DNA from 2 places in the Streptomyces sp. ML-6 genome. Region 1 is predicted to be linked to the other one. Evidence: predicted binding sites of a transcription regulator. Region 1 holds the regulator's gene; the other holds the start of a gene.

What was found. The regulator HrcA, encoded in region 1, represses chaperone genes, less so after heat shock. The targets are predictions, from matches to a motif close to TTNGCACTCNGNNNNNCNGAGTGCNAA.
Region 2: groL (chaperonin GroEL) is a predicted target of HrcA. The motif match lies at 1,495-1,521, and genes of this name have one in related genera.

What each region holds. Positions count from the first base shown of each region.
Region 1 covers NZ_JAOTIK010000001.1:2,253,989-2,261,830, forward strand. Annotated here, with positions in the region: gene OCT49_RS09860 (S41 family peptidase) at 1-692, opposite strand, end outside; gene OCT49_RS09865 (hypothetical protein) at 770-1,252, opposite strand; gene OCT49_RS09870 (16S rRNA (uracil(1498)-N(3))-methyltransferase) at 1,547-2,293, opposite strand; gene OCT49_RS09875 (nitronate monooxygenase) at 2,290-3,363, opposite strand; gene dnaJ (molecular chaperone DnaJ) at 3,613-4,755, opposite strand; gene hrcA (heat-inducible transcriptional repressor HrcA) at 4,756-5,772, opposite strand; gene OCT49_RS09890 (MBL fold metallo-hydrolase) at 5,971-6,693, shown strand; gene OCT49_RS09895 (DUF3097 domain-containing protein) at 6,719-7,555, shown strand; gene hemW (radical SAM family heme chaperone HemW) at 7,586-7,842, opposite strand, start outside.
Region 2 covers NZ_JAOTIK010000001.1:4,347,654-4,355,495, forward strand. Annotated here, with positions in the region: gene thrC (threonine synthase) at 1-420, shown strand, start outside; gene OCT49_RS19310 (MoaD/ThiS family protein) at 452-730, shown strand; gene OCT49_RS19315 (cold-shock protein) at 1,175-1,381, shown strand; gene groL (chaperonin GroEL) at 1,683-3,305, shown strand; gene OCT49_RS19325 (nuclear transport factor 2 family protein) at 3,539-3,916, opposite strand; gene OCT49_RS19330 (hypothetical protein) at 3,998-5,239, opposite strand; gene OCT49_RS19335 (ferredoxin) at 5,604-5,822, opposite strand; gene OCT49_RS19340 (cytochrome P450) at 5,830-7,020, opposite strand; gene OCT49_RS19345 (TetR/AcrR family transcriptional regulator) at 7,230-7,842, shown strand, end outside.

The DNA of each region.
Region 1 (7,842 bases):
CCGTCGGGGAGCGAGGAGTAGAGGGCGCCGACGCCTTCGTGGTCGGAGAGGAAGGCGACGCGTGCGCCGGTCCCCGTCCCCGTACCGGTCCACATCGGGTCCTCGATGTTCCCGTCGAGGCCGTCGTGGAGCCGGACGAACTCCGCGGCGCCGTCGGCCGGTTCCTCCGCCTCGATCCACAACTTGCCCGCCGTGCCGCCCCGGTAGCGCTTCCAGGCGGCGGCCTCGCGGCCCATGGTGGCCGACAGGAGCAGGGCCCGCCCGCCCGGCCCGTACGCGACCGAACCGACCGGGCCGTACGGCAGGGTCCGCGCGGGTCCGCCGTCGACCGGGACCGCCCAGGCCCAGCTGCGCCGGTGCGAGGCCTGCCCGTGGGTGGTGATGACCAGTACGTCGCCCTCGGGCGTCCAGCCGCGCACGGAGGTCCGGGCGTTCCCCCAGTGGGTGAGCCGGACGGAGGGGCCGCCGTCGACCGGCGCGATGTGCACCTCGGGCGCCCCGTCCCGGGTGGAGGTCCACGCGACCCGTGTCCCGTCGGGTGATATCCGAGGGTGGGTGACAGGCCGGTTGTCGGCGCTGACGCGCCAGGCCCGGCCGCCGTCCAGCGGCGCCAGCCAGACGTCGTCCTCGGCGGTGAAGGCGATCAGATCGCCGTGGACATGGGGGTATCGGAGGTAGGCAGGCTGTGTCACACGATCACCCTAGGCCGCGGGCGTGCTCCGCGTAACCGGGTTGGCCGGAGTCCGACGGACCGGCGGACCGGGTGCTCCTACTTGCCCCGGAACCCCTCGGTGACCGTGACGGTCACGGTGACCGTGGGCCGGGCCCCGCTGCCGCCGGCCGGTGGGGGCGGATTCACCACGCCGGTCGTCGAAGTGGCGTCGCAGTTGCCGAGCACGTTCGCCCGGAACACGGACCGGTCGCCCTCCTTCGCACTCAGGTCCCCCCGCACGCACCGCCCGCCGAGCTCCTGGGTCACCCGGCCGGTGAGCGTGATGTCCTTGCCGCCGCCGGTCTTGCCGGTGCAGTCGACCTCCGCGACCCGGCGCGCGGAGGCGGAGGGTGACGAGGCGCCGGCACGGCCCCGGTCGATCCCGGCCGTGCAGCTCAGCCACTGCACGTCGACGCCGTTGCGCTCCAGCGCGCTGGTGCCGACCTGGTCGGTGGTCACGGCGATGGACGCGGAGTTCAGCCCGTCGGCGGGTTGGCAGGCGGCGAGTCCCGCGACCGCCGCGCCCGCGAGCGCGGACACGGCCAGAAAACGTCGGGGCCTCCGCCGACCCCATGCCCTTGTTGTCCCCATACGGGCAGCTTCCCACCGTTCACCCGTGGAACGGTAGACGGCTTGTGGCCACAATCGGGGGCGCCTCCGGGGCGTGCGCCGGGGCACGGACCGACCGTCACATGCGGTGTGGCGTCGCGGAATCGGGCCACGCACCCGCGGCGGCGGCGCCGGTCGCCCCGGCCTCCCCATGTCTCGATCCTCCGCCCCGGCGTCCCGTGCCCCGGCCCTCCGCCCCGGGGGCGGGCCGGGTGCCGGGCGGGTTCACGACCAGCGGCCGGTGCGCCCCAGCAGCAGTGCCGTCGCCGCCGTGCCCGCGGTCGAGGTGCGCAGGACGCTCGTCCCGAGCCGGCAGGTCCGGGCGCCCGCCCCGGTGAAGACCGCCAGTTCGTCCGGCGACACACCGCCCTCCGGGCCGACGACCAGCACGATCTCGCCGCTCTCCGGGAGCGGGACGGTGGCCAGCGGCTCGCTGTCGTGGTCCCGGTCCTCGTGCAGGACGGCGGCGAAGTCCGCCGCGGCCAGCAGCGCGGCGACCTGCTTGGTCGTCATCGCGTCCGCCACGTCGGGGAAGCGCACCCGGCGGGACTGCTTGCCCGCCTCCCGGGCGGTGTTGCGCCATTTCGCCAGGGACTTGAGGCCGCGTTCGCCCTTCCACTGGGTGATGCAGCGCGACGCCTGCCAGGGCACGATCCCGTCGACGCCGGTCTCCGTCATCGTCTCCACGGCGACCTCGCCCCGGTCGCCCTTGGGCAGCGCCTGGACGACGGTGATGCGGGGCGCGGGCCCGGCCTCCTCGCGGACCCCGGTGAGGCGGGTGACCACGAGCTGGTCCTTGCCCTCGGCGGCCCCGACGACGCCCTCGGCCCAGTGCCCACGCCCGTCCGTCAGGACGACGTCCTCGCCGGCGCGCAGCCGCTTCACCGACACGGCGTGCCTGCCCTCGGGTCCTTCCAGGACGAACTCGGGCCCCTCGGGGACCTGTTCGACGACGAAGACCGGTGCGGTCACTGCGTACTCCCTGTGCTCACTGCCGTCCGTGCGGCGTCCAGTTCTTCGGCGAGCAGCCTGACCAGCCGGCCGGCCGGCAGCTCGCGGGCCATCCGGTGGCCCTGCCCCGCCCACAGCGCCATGCCCTGGGCGTCCCCCGCCCTGGCCGCCGCCCGGCGCAGCCCGACGGTCAGGTGGTGGACCTGCGGATAGGCGGCGGGGGCGTACGGTCCGTGCTCCCGCATGAACCGGTTGACCAGGCCGCGGGCCGGGCGGCCCGAGAACGCCCGGGTCAGGGCGGTGCGTACGAACAGCGGGTTGGTCAGCGCCCGTTTGTGCAGCGGACTCGCCCCGGATTCGGGGCAGATGAGGAACGCCGTGCCGAACTGCGCCGCCTCGGCGCCCGCCGCGAGCACGGCGGCGATCTGGGAGCCGCGCATCAGCCCGCCGGCGGCGACGATCGGTATCTGCACGGTCTCGCGGACCTGGGCCACCAGCGAGAGCAGCCCGATCCCGGTGCCGTCGGTCTGCGGGTCGTCGTGGTGGGTGGACTGGTGGCCGCCCGCCTCGACGCCCTGGACGCAGACCGCGTCCGCGCCCGCCCACTGGGCGGCCTGGGCCTCCTCGGGCGTGGTGACCGTCACGACGGTGTACGTGCCGACCCCGGCGAACGCGTCGAGGGTGTCGCGCGTGGGGCAGCCGAAGGTGAACGAGACGGCCGGGACCGGGTCGTCCAGGAGGATGGCGAGCTTGGCCTCGTAGCCGTCGTCGCCGTCGGAGTCCGGGTCGCCGAGCGGGGTCTCGTACCAGGCGGCCTCGCCCGCGAGCTGCTGCCGGTACACCTCGACGGCGCTGGGGTCGGCGAGTCCCGGCTGCGGCATGAAGAGGTTGACGCCGAAGGCCCTGCCGGTCAGTCCGCGCAGCTGTTTGATCTCGTTGTACATGCCGTCCGCCGTCTTGTAACCGGCGGCGAGGAAGCCGAGCCCGCCCGCCTCGGCGACGGCCGCGACGAGCTGCGGGCAGGACGTACCGCCCGCCATCGGGGCCTGCACGATCGGATACCGGCAGAGATCGGTCAACGCGGATGGCATGACCGCATCGTGCCATGTCCGGCACGCCCCGTCGCGCACGGCCCGCGCCCCGCCCCGGCCGCGCACGCCTCCGGACCCGGACACGGGACGGCCGCGGACGCCTCCGGCACACGAACGCGCGGGACGGCCACACGCCCCTCCGGACGCGCCCCGCCCCGCCCCGGCTCCGCTCCGGACGCGAGCGCGGGACGGACCCGTCGAGCGGGCCCGTCCCGGTGTCCCGGTCCGGACGGAGGGCCGGAAGAGCCGTCAGCGCCCGTTGAAGGCGTCCTTCAGCCGGGAGAACAGCCCCTGCTGGCCGGGCTGGAACTGGCCGGTGGGCCGCTCCTCGTTGCGCATCTTCGCCAGCTCCCGCAACAGGCGCTCCTGCTCCGGGTCCAGCTTCGTCGGCGTCATCACCTCGACGTGCACGATCAGGTCGCCGCGCCCGCCGCCGCGCAGGTGCGTGACGCCGCGGCCGTGCAGCGGCACCGACTGGCCGGACTGGGTGCCGGGCCGGATGTCGACCTCCTCCAGGCCGTCGAGCGTCTCCAGCGGCACCTTCGTGCCGAGCGCGCCCGCCGTCATGGGGATGGTGACCGTGCAGTGCAGGTCGTCGCCGCGGCGCTGGAACACCGCGTGCGGCAACTCGTGGATCTCCACGTACAGATCGCCGGCCGGGCCGCCGCCGGGGCCGACCTCGCCCTCGCCCGCGAGCTGGATGCGGGTGCCGTTGTCGACACCGGCGGGGATCTTCACGGTGAGCGTGCGCCGGGACCGGATGCGGCCGTCACCGGCGCACTCCGGGCACGGCGTCGGCACGACCGTGCCGAAGCCCTGGCACTGCGGGCAGGGCCGCGAGGTCATGACCTGGCCGAGGAACGACCGGGTGACCTGGGAGACCTCACCGCGGCCGCGGCACATGTCACAGGTCTGCGCGGAGGTGCCGGGCGCGGCGCCCTCGCCGCTGCACGTGGTGCAGACGACGGCCGTGTCGACCTGGATGTCCTTGGTGGTGCCGAACGCCGCCTCGGCGAGATCGATCTCCAGCCGGATCATCGCGTCCTGGCCGCGCCGGGTGCGCGAACGGGGCCCGCGCTGCGACGACGTGCCGAAGAACGCGTCCATGATGTCGGAGAAGTTGCCGAAGCCCCCCTGCCCGAACCCGCCCGCGCCCGCGCCTGCGCCGCCGGAGGCGGACAACGGGTCGCCGCCGAGGTCGTAGACCTGCTTCTTCTGCGGGTCCGACAGCACCTCGTAGGCGGCGTTGATCTCCTTGAACCGCTCCTGGGTCTTCGGATCGGGGTTGACATCCGGATGCAGCTCGCGGGCGAGCCTGCGGAATGCCTTCTTGATCTCGTCCTGAGATGCGTCGCGGCGCACGCCGAGTACGGCGTAGTAGTCCGTGGCCACTTACGACTCCGCCAGGATCTGTCCGACGTAACGTGCCACTGCGCGTACCGCTCCCATCGTTCCGGGGTAGTCCATGCGGGTCGGTCCGACCACGCCGAGTTTGGCGACTGCCTCGTCGCCCGAACCGTAGCCGACCGCGACGACGGACGTGGAGTTCAGCCCTTCATGGGCGTTCTCGTGCCCGATGCGTACGGTCATGCCCGAGTCCTTGGCCTCGCCGAGCAGCTTCAGCAGCACGACCTGTTCCTCCAGTGCCTCCAGCACCGGCCGGATCATCACGGGGAAGTCGTGCCCGAAGCGGGTGAGGTTGGAGGTGCCGCCGATCATCAGCCGCTCCTCCGTCTCCTCGACGAGGGTTTCGAGCAGGGTGGAGAGCACGGTGGACACGGTTCCCCGGTCCTCGCTCTCGAAGGATTCCGGCAGGTCCTGCACCAGCTGCGGGACGTCCGTGAACCGGCGTCCCACGACCCGGCTGTTGAGCCGGGCCCGCAGATCGGCGAGGGAGGCCTCGCCGAACGGAGCGGGGCAGTCGATCATCCGCTGCTCCACCCGGCCGGTGTCCGTGATGAGCACGAGCATCAGCCGGGCGGGCGCCAGCGAGAGCAGTTCCACGTGCCGCACCGTCGACCGGGTCAGCGAGGGGTACTGCACGATGGCGACCTGCCGGGTCAGCTGCGCGAGCAGCCGTACGGTGCGGCCCACGACGTCGTCGAGGTCGACCGCGCCGTCGAGGAAGTTCTGGATGGCGCGGCGCTCCGGCGACGAGAGGGGCTTGACCCCCGCGAGCCTGTCGACGAAGAGCCGGTAGCCCTTGTCCGTCGGGATGCGCCCCGCGCTGGTGTGGGGCTGGGCGATGAAGCCCTCGTCCTCCAGCACCGCCATGTCGTTGCGGACGGTCGCCGGGGAGACGCCCAGCTTGTGCCGCTCGGTGAGCGCCTTGGAGCCGACGGGCTCCTCGGTGCCGACGTAGTCCTGGACGATGGCACGAAGCACTTCGAGTCTGCGTTCGCTGAGCATCGCGCACACCTCCAGCTGTGTTTCCTCGGTCGGTCTCCGGGCGCTCCCGGTTCTTTCCCGGGAATCCCCCTGGCACTCTGTCATCGCGAGTGCCAGCAATCCCCCGGTCAGTGTACGGCGGCCGAGTGGGGACCTAGCAAGGGCGACCGGCCACACCACTGCGAGACTTTCGCAGGTGGCTGCCGATAGCGTCGCGGTATGAACGTCTCTTGGGAAGAGTTCGGCTGGGAGCGACTCGGTCACGGAGTGGGAAGGCGGCGCCTTCCCGGCTGGGACGCGACGGTCGCGCTGGTGGCCGGAGCGGACGGAGTGCTGCTGTACGACACCGGTTCGTCGCTCCGCGAGGGCGCGGAACTGCGGGCCCAGGCGCAGGCCCTGCTGGGCCGGAGGGTGACGCATATCGCACTCAGCCACCCCCACTTCGATCATGTGCTGGGCACCGCCGCGTTCTCCGGCGCCGAGGTGTACGGGGCGGCCGGCGCGGCGGAGACGATGCGGCGCGAGGCGGAGGACCTGCGCCTCTCCGCGGTGCGTCAGGGGGTCTCCGAGCACGAGGCGACGGAGGCGGTCGACGCGCTGGTGGTGCCGCGGCACCGGGTGTGCGGGGAGCGGACGCTCGATCTGGGCGGCGGGCGCGAGGTGCTGCTGGTCGACATCGGCCGCGCGCACAGCGGCCACGACCTGGTGGCGGTGGTGCCCGGCTCCCCCGCGATCGTGCTCTGCGGGGACCTGGTCGAGGAGTCCGGCGAGCCGCAGGCGGGCTCGGACGCGTTCCCGGCCCGCTGGCCGGCCGCCCTGGACCGGCTGCTGGAGCTGGGCGGCGAGGACGCCGTGTACGTACCGGGGCACGGGGCGGTGGTGGACGCGGCGTTCGTACGGGAGCAGCGCGGGCAACTGGCCGGGCGCTTCGGCGTGTCGTGACCCGGGCTCGTCCTATCGTCGTTCGATGCGCAGCTACCAGCCGGACCTGACCCCGCCGTGGAAGAGGTCCGCCCCCGTTCCCGAGGTCCCCGCCGAGCCCGATCTGGTCGTGGAGGAGGTCTCGACCGGATTCTGCGGGGCGGTGATCCGCTGCGAGAAGACCGCCCAGGGGCCGACGGTGACCCTGGAGGACCGGTTCGGCAAGCACCGGGTGTTCCCGATGGAGCCGTGCGGCTTCCTGCTGGAGGGTGAGGTGGTCACGCTCGTGCGCCCCTCGGCCGCCGCCCCGGCGCGCCCCGCGCGCACCGCCTCGGGCTCGATCGCGGTCCCGGGGGCCCGCGCCCGGGTCGCACGGGCGGGCCGGATCTACGTGGAGGGCCGGCACGACGCGGAGCTGGTCGAGCGGGTCTGGGGCGACGATCTGCGGATCGAGGGCGTGGTCGTCGAGTACCTGGAGGGCGTCGACGACCTCCCGGCCCTCGTGCGCGAGTTCTCCCCCGGCCCGGACGCCAGGCTGGGCGTCCTGGTCGACCACCTGGTGCCCGGCTCCAAGGAGTCCCGGATCGCCGAGCGGGTGTCCGGCGCGGACGTCCTGGTGGTGGGGCACCCCTACATCGACGTGTGGGAGGCGGTGAAGCCGTCCTCCGTGGGCATCCCGGCCTGGCCGGTGGTGCCGCGCGGCCAGGACTGGAAGACCGGTGTGTGCCGCGCGCTCGGCTGGCCGGAGAACACCGGCGCGGCCTGGCGGCACATCCTGTCCGCGGTCCGCTCGTACCGGGACCTGGAACCGTCCCTGCTGGGCTCGGTGGAGCACCTGATCGACTTCGTGACGGCGCCCGCCACGGGCCCCTCCGGCGGCTGAGGGGCGGGGGGCCGCCCCGTCCCGGCCCCCTCAGTCCACCAGGTCCCGCACCACCGCGTCCGCCAGCAACCGCCCCCGCAACGTGAGCACCGCGCTCCCCCGCTCGTACGGGCCGGGCTCCAGGAGGCCGTCCGCCAGGGCGCGCCGGGAGGCGGCCAGTCCCGCCGGGGCCAGCAGGGACAGCGGGCAGCCGTCCGCGAGCCGCAGCTCCAGCAGGATCCGTTCGACCCGGCGGTCCTCCGCGGAGAGGATCTCGCGCCCGGCCCCGGGCGAGCGGCCCTCGGCCA
Region 2 (7,842 bases), 2.1 Mb from region 1:
GGCTGCTCCCCGGTCTCCACCGCCTTCAAGGCCGGTCACGACGTCGTACGGCCGCAGAAGCCGAACACCATCGCCAAGTCCCTGGCCATCGGCAACCCGGCCGACGGCCCGTACGTCCTGGACATCGCCCGCCGCACCGGCGGCGCGGTGGAGGACGTGAACGACGAGCAGGTGGTCGACGCCATCGAGCTGCTGGCCCGCACCGAGGGGATCTTCGCGGAGACGGCGGGCGGGGTGACGGTCGGCGTGACGAAGAAGCTCATCGAGGCCGGGGTCCTCGACCCGACGCTGACCACCGTCGTCCTCAACACGGGCGACGGCCTCAAGACCCTCGACGCGGTGGCCGCCACCTCGCAGGCGACCGCGACGATTCGCCCCAGCCTGGACGCGTTCCGCGCCGCGGGCCTCGCCACCAGCTGACCACCCGAGACTTCAGGAAGGGCACCCGACCATGAGCGTGAACGTCCGCATCCCCACCATTCTCCGCACCTACACGGGCGGCCGGGCCGAGGTCCCGGCGGAGGGCACGACCCTCTCCCAGGTCATCGAGTCCCTGGAGAAGGACCACCCGGGCATCGCCGCCCGCGTCCTGGACGACCAGGGCAAGCTGCGCCGATTCGTGAACGTGTACGTCAACGACGACGACGTGCGCTTCGAGAGCGGTCTGGAGACGGCCACCCCGGACGGCGCCGGCATCTCGATCATCCCGGCCGTCGCGGGCGGCTGCTGACGGCTCGTCGGGGAGCCTCCCGAATCACCCGAACGGAATTGCCCTCTCCGGTTTCAAACCTCTCCGGGTTTGAAACGGAGGGGGCAATTCTGCATGGTTGAGCGCGGTAGAGTGTGGGAAGTCCCCCCAGCTGCCCGCGGCGCCTGCATATGAGAATGCGCCGCGACCGACAAGATGCAGCCAAAGTGCTTGAACTCCTTGCGTCATAAGTCGCCTTTGTCTGGCCCGACTTGCCCTGGAATCTCTCCAATTCCGCATATTCGGGCGTTCGGCGCTGTCGAGAATTCTCGTCCGATTGACCTGTTGCAGAGGGCAGTTGGGCAGATACATTCAGCCGCGGTCGACGCGTTCCGGCGCACGCACCCTCTCCTGTCGGAGGGTGGGTTCTGACCCGGGACCGCGAAGTGCGGCCCCGCGCAAGGGCCAGTAATAGGGGAGTTAGGCATGGCTCAGGGCACCGTCAAGTGGTTCAACGCGGAGAAGGGGTACGGCTTCATCGCGGTCGACGGTGGTGCGGATGTTTTCGTCCACTACAGCGCGATCCAGATGGACGGGTACCGCACCCTCGAAGAGGGTCAGCGAGTTGAGTTCGAGATCTCGCAGGGCCAGAAGGGGCCCCAGGCGGACATGGTCAAGCTCGCCGTCGGCTGAGTACGGCGCGGTCGACCGACGACACCACTCACGCACGGAGGTCCGTACCCCCAGGGGTACGGACCTCCGTGCGTTCCGGCGCGCCCGCCGTGGCCGGACCTTCGCCGGGGGCGCTTGCACTCTCCATGGTCGAGTGCTAATTATTGGCGTTAGCACTCTCCAGGTGAGAGTGACAGAACTTGGATCGGGCCGGTGAGGCCCGCAGGCCGGCGGGGCAAGGAACCACCGGTCACGCAGGCCGTCCGTCGCGGGCGCCTCCCGGTCCGGAGAAATCCACCCCTGTCCGGGAGGACCACTTCACATGGCCAAGATCATCGCGTTCGACGAGGAGGCCCGGCGCGGTCTCGAGCGCGGCATGAACCAGCTCGCCGACGCCGTCAAGGTCACCCTTGGCCCCAAGGGTCGCAACGTCGTCCTTGAGAAGAAGTGGGGCGCCCCCACGATCACCAACGATGGTGTTTCCATCGCCAAGGAGATCGAGCTGGAGGACCCGTACGAGAAGATCGGTGCGGAGCTGGTCAAGGAGGTCGCCAAGAAGACGGACGACGTCGCCGGCGACGGTACGACCACCGCCACCGTTCTGGCCCAGGCGCTCGTCCGCGAGGGCCTGCGCAACGTCGCCGCGGGTGCCAACCCGATGGCCCTCAAGCGGGGCATCGAGAAGGCCGTCGAGGCCGTCTCCGCCGCCCTCCTGGAGCAGGCGAAGGACGTCGAGACCAAGGAGCAGATCGCTTCCACGGCCTCCATCTCCGCCGCCGACACCCAGATCGGCGAGCTCATCGCCGAGGCCATGGACAAGGTCGGCAAGGAAGGCGTCATCACCGTCGAGGAGTCCCAGACCTTCGGTCTGGAGCTGGAGCTCACCGAGGGCATGCGCTTCGACAAGGGCTACATCTCGGCGTACTTCGCCACCGACATGGAGCGCATGGAGTCGTCCCTCGACGACCCGTACATCCTGATCGTGAACTCCAAGGTCAGCAACGTGAAGGACCTCCTTCCGCTGCTGGAGAAGGTCATGCAGTCCGGCAAGCCGCTGCTGATCATCGCCGAGGACGTCGAGGGCGAGGCCCTGTCGACCCTGGTCGTCAACAAGATCCGCGGCACCTTCAAGTCCGTTGCCGTCAAGGCCCCGGGCTTCGGTGACCGCCGCAAGGCCATGCTCGGCGACATCGCCATCCTCACCGGTGGCACGGTCATCTCCGAGGAGGTCGGCCTCAAGCTGGAGAACGCCGGTCTCGACCTGCTCGGCCGCGCCCGCAAGGTCGTCATCACCAAGGACGAGACGACGATCGTCGACGGTGCCGGTGACAGCGACCAGGTCCAGGGCCGCGTCAACCAGATCCGCGCCGAGATCGAGAACAGCGACTCGGACTACGACCGCGAGAAGCTCCAGGAGCGCCTCGCGAAGCTGGCCGGCGGCGTGGCCGTCATCAAGGCCGGTGCCGCGACCGAGGTCGAGCTCAAGGAGCGCAAGCACCGCATCGAGGACGCGGTGCGCAACGCCAAGGCCGCCGTCGAGGAGGGCATCGTCGCCGGTGGTGGCGTGGCCCTGCTCCAGGCCTCGGCCGTCTTCGAGAAGCTGGAGCTCTCGGGTGACGAGGCGACCGGCGCCAACGCCGTGAAGCTGGCCCTGGAGGCCCCGCTGAAGCAGATCGCCGTCAACGGTGGTCTCGAGGGCGGCGTCGTCGTCGAGAAGGTGCGCAACCTGGCCGTCGGCCACGGTCTGAACGCCGCGACCGGCGAGTACGTCGACATGATCGCCGAGGGCATCCTCGACCCGGCGAAGGTCACGCGCTCCGCCCTGCAGAACGCCGCGTCCATCGCCGCGCTGTTCCTCACCACCGAGGCCGTCATCGCCGACAAGCCGGAGAAGGCCGCCGCGGCCGCTCCGGGCGGCATGCCGGGCGGTGACATGGACTTCTGATCCTGACGGATCGGCAGTTCTCGCACAGCTGTGCCGCGTCGGCCCCCGGACCCCTGGTCCGGGGGCCGACGCCGTTCCCGGTTCCCCGGCGCTTCCGTCCGCGGCGTCCGCCCGCTCGAAGAGCCGCCCGTCCGTTACGGGAGCCGGTCGAGCGGCCGGGTGGAGAGTTCCTCCGTCACGAGGGCGTGGCCCTCGTTGCGGGAGGCGAGCTCGGACTCGTCCGGTCCGCCGGCTCAGGAGGCGGTCGGCTCGATCTCCCCCGCGAAGACGATGACCTGGTCGATGAGGCTCCGTCGCAGGTGGACGACGTCCGTTCCCGCCAGGCGGGGGCCTCCATCAGGCGTGGTGAAGACCCACTGGTACCGGGCCCATTCGCCGGGCATGTCCACCGCTGAGCAGCGCACCATCGTGCCGGTCCCCGCCGGGTGGCGCCGGATGTCCAGCACGAACCGCTCGACCTCCGCGATTCCTTCGCTGCGACCCAACGGTCCCCAGAAGACCACGTCCGAGGTCAGGGCCTGGGAGAGCAGGGCGGTCACGTAGCTGTCGTCCGAGGCGTTGAACGCGGAGATGAACATGTCGATCGCGGAGCGTGCGGTCTCTTCATGCATACCCCAGTAATACCAGCCGTTTCGTGTGTGCTCGTCCCATGAGCCGCCTTCCGATCACGGTGAACCATCCCGGTCACAGCGCTAGGGGAGCCGGTCGAGCAGCCAGGTGGACAGTTCCTCCGTCACGAGGGCGTGGCCCTCGTTGCGGGAGGCGAGCCGGAACTCGTCCAGCCCGCTGCTCTCGTACGGGAGCCGGGAGATGTCCCGGTACAGCTCGTCGTCCGTGTCCAGGTCGCCGACGTCCACCGCGCTGACGGACGGCACGAAGCAGTGCGAGCGGATGCGCACGTCGGTCTTGAGGCCGAGCGGGGCGGCGAGCGCGTTGAGCCCGTCGGCGAGGATGCCGAACCCTTCCAGTGAGCCGCCGGGCGCCCCGTCGATGGGCGGCAGCCCCGCCGTACGGACCTCATGGGTCCGCTCCGTCACCACCCGCAGCCGCGCGACGCGTTCGTCGTCGCCGGGGGACTGGGTGTAGAGCCTGGTGCCCGCGATCGCCGCCCCCCTGCCCTCCAGGGCCAGTTCGCCCGCCCGCACATCGGTGCCGATGCCGTCGGCCGCCCCGTTGGCGACCCCGATCAGCCGCGGTCTGCGCGGCCATTCGCCGACCGCCCGCATCTCGGCGAGGAACGCGGTGCGCGCCGCGCTCCGCTCCGGTGCGCCGTCCCACTCCCCGATGTGCCGCCACAGCAGCTGACGGGCGGCCGGGCTGTTGATCTGGTCGGAGAACCGGCTGTCGAGGTTTTTGATGTAGTGCGCGAACGCCTGGAGCGCGAGCGGAATCCAGGCGCCGCGGTGCGGGCTGTCGTACGAGAAGTACAGCCCGGTCCGGTGGTCGACGTCCCGGCTCTCCATCGCGGCCAGCGCGTGCCGGGTGATCAGCCCGCCCGTGCCGAACCCGCCGACGGCCAGCGGGGTGCGGCCCCGCCGTTCCGCGGCGGTGCGCAGGATCGCGGCCTGCGCGGTCGTGGAGTTGTCCGGAATCGGCGCGCCGCGTTCGCGGAAGCCGAGGAGGACGACGTCCCGGCCGCGGCGGCGCAGCTCGCTGATGAGCGGGTAGTCGCCGAACTCCATGGTCTCCCAGGCGGACACCAGCTCGCTGGGCCCCGTGCCGAAGCCGTCGGCGACCAGCACGGGCCGTACGAGCGCCTTGTTCCCCTCGCCGAGGTAGACCCGGGCGGAACCACCCGGCAGATCCCACACGGCACTGGGCCGCAGGGGGAGGGAACTGTGCGGTTCGGCGTCGAGGCGGGGGCCGGGGACCAGGGCGATGGGGGGCCTGTTCTGGAGCCCCGAGGCGATCTGCTCGTGGGACGGTTCGGACATGGGTCGTTCCCCTTTGGGCTGGTTCGTCACAACACGTGCAAAGCGGAGCACGCAGGGTGGCGATCCGGTCGGGGAAGCGGTTCAAACCACCCCCAGGTGGGAGCCGGTTTGAGCCATGGGGAGGGATGCCGAGGAGGGGGAGGGGAGAGGGGGAAGGGAGCGGAGAGGGGCTGGGGAGTTGTCGCCGGGCGTGCCGGAGGGGACGGGAGACCCGGCCCTTTTCCGGCACGCCCGGCGGTGGGGGTGGGGGGTGATCGGCGGCTCGGTTGCGACGGTGGCTCGGTCGCGGCGGGTGTTCAGCTGTGGCGGGTGTTCAGCTGTGGTGGGTGTTCAGCCGGGGCGGGGACTCGGGTGCGGTGGGGACTCAGTCGCGGCGGGGGCCGATGACGGTGTCGCCCTCGTGCACGGTGATCGCCAGGGCCGGACAGATGTCGGCGGCGTCCAGAACCCGTTCGTCCGGCTCGATCCCGTCGGTCCGGGCCCGGGCGCGCTCGTCGTCCAGGGCGAACACCTCGGGGACGGTTCCCGCGCACATGCCCGATCCCTGGCACAGCCCCCGGTCGACGCGTACGTTCCAGCTCATCGTCGTCTCACCACCCGATCGGCATGACGCGCGGCCCGCGCACCAGCATCTCGGACTTCCACGTCACGTCGGCGGCCAGGTGCAGGCCGGGGAAGCGGGTGATGAGCGCGGACAGCGCCTCCTGGAGTTCCAGCCGGGCCAGCGGGGCGCCCAGGCAGTGATGGACGCCGTGGCCGAAGCCGAGGTGCTGGTTGCCCTCGCGGGTGATGTCGAGCACGCCCGGGGCCGTGAACCGCAGCGCGTCGCGGTTGGCCGCGCCAACGGCGACCAGGACCGGGCTGCCCGCCCGGACGAGGGTTCCGCCCACCTCGACGTCCTCGACGGCGTAACGGGGCTGGCCGGCCCCGCTGCCCAGCGGCACGAAGCGCAGCAGCTCCTCCACCGCGTTCGGGACGAGTTCGGGTTCGGCCCTGAGCCGGGCCAGCTGCTCCGGGTGGTCGAGCAGGGTGAGGACGAAGTTGGGGATCTGGGAGGCGGTGGTCTCGTGTCCCGCCACGAGGATGCCGGTGCACAGGTCGACGAGTTCGAGCTCGGAGAGCCGGTCGCCGCCGTCGCGGGCCTCGATCAGGGCCGTCATCAGGTCGTCCTGCGGCTCGCGGCGGTGCCGCTCGATCAACCCGGCCATGTAGGCGCGCAGTTCGGCGCGGCTGGCCTCGAACTCCTCCGCCGTGAGGGAACTGGTCGACAGCGCGTCGTCGCTCCACACCCGGAAGCGCGGCCGGTCCTCGGTGGGCACGCCCAGCATCCGGCAGATCACCGCCACCGGCAGCGGCAGCGCGAACAGGTCCACCAGGTCCGCCGGCTGCCCGGCCGCCTCCATGTCGTCGAGGAGGCTCGCGGTCAGCTCCCGCACCTGGGGGCGCAGCTTCTCGACCTGCCGGACCGTGAACGCCTTCGCGACCAGGGAGCGCAGCCGGGTGTGGTCCGGCGGGTCCATGCCGAGGATCCCGCCCTCGAGCCGGCCCTCGGACTGCCGGGGCTCGTCGTGCGAGGCGGCGAGGGCCCGGCTGAAGCGCTGGTCGCCGAGGACGAGCCGGGCGTCGGCGTAACGGGTGACGAGCCAGGCCGGTTCGCCGTACGGCATCTGGACCCGTAACAGTCCCGGCCGGTCGCGTACGCGCTCGTACTCCTCGGCGAGCAGGAGTCCCTCGGCGGTGTTGAAGGGGTAGGCGAGGGGTGCGGCATCTGCTGTGGTCACTGCGGGTCTCCCAGGGGTGAACAGTCGTGCAGGCGGCTGCGTGGACAGCCGTGCAAGCAGCCGTACAAGCAGCCGTGCAAATGGCTGTGCGGACGGCCGCGCGAACGGCTATGTAAGCAGCTGCTTACAAACGTAGGAGCGATCCTTCCGGGCAGTCAACGATGCTTTACGGCCGTTATCCTGACGGACCGTTCGAGAGGAAATCCACCATGACGCCCGTCCCCGCACCGCCCTCCGGAGAGCGTCGCCGGGACTCCGCGGCCACCCGCCGGCGGCTGCTGGAAGCCGCTCGCGACCTGTTCGCGGAGCGGGGCTACGAAGCGACGACGGTACGGAGCATCGCCGAGCGCGCCGGGGTGAACCAGGCCCTGCTCTTCCGCTACTTCGGCTCGAAACAGGGTTTGCTCACGGAAGTCGTCGCGCAGGGGGACCTCGAACGGTTGCGCGCGACCCCGCCCGAGGAGCTCTTCGAGACGGCCCTGCGCTCGATGCTGACCCGCAGCGCGGGCGGTACGGAGGACCGCTCCCTGGAGGTCTACCTGCGTTCCGTGGGCCGGGGCAACGAGGCGGCCGGAACCCTGCGGGAGCTGGGCGAGGAGTACCAGAGCGCCCTGGCCGGGCTGTCCGGCACCGAGGACGGCGCCCTGCGCGCGGATCTCGCCGTGGCCTGGCTGCTCGGCATCGGCCTGATGCGGACGGTCGTTGCCCGCGAGCCGCTCGCCGGCGCCGATCCGGACGACGTCTGCCGGCTCGTGCTCGGCACGCTCGACCACCTCTGGTCCGCGCCTGCACCCGAGCACGGGGACGGAGCCGGGGACGGCA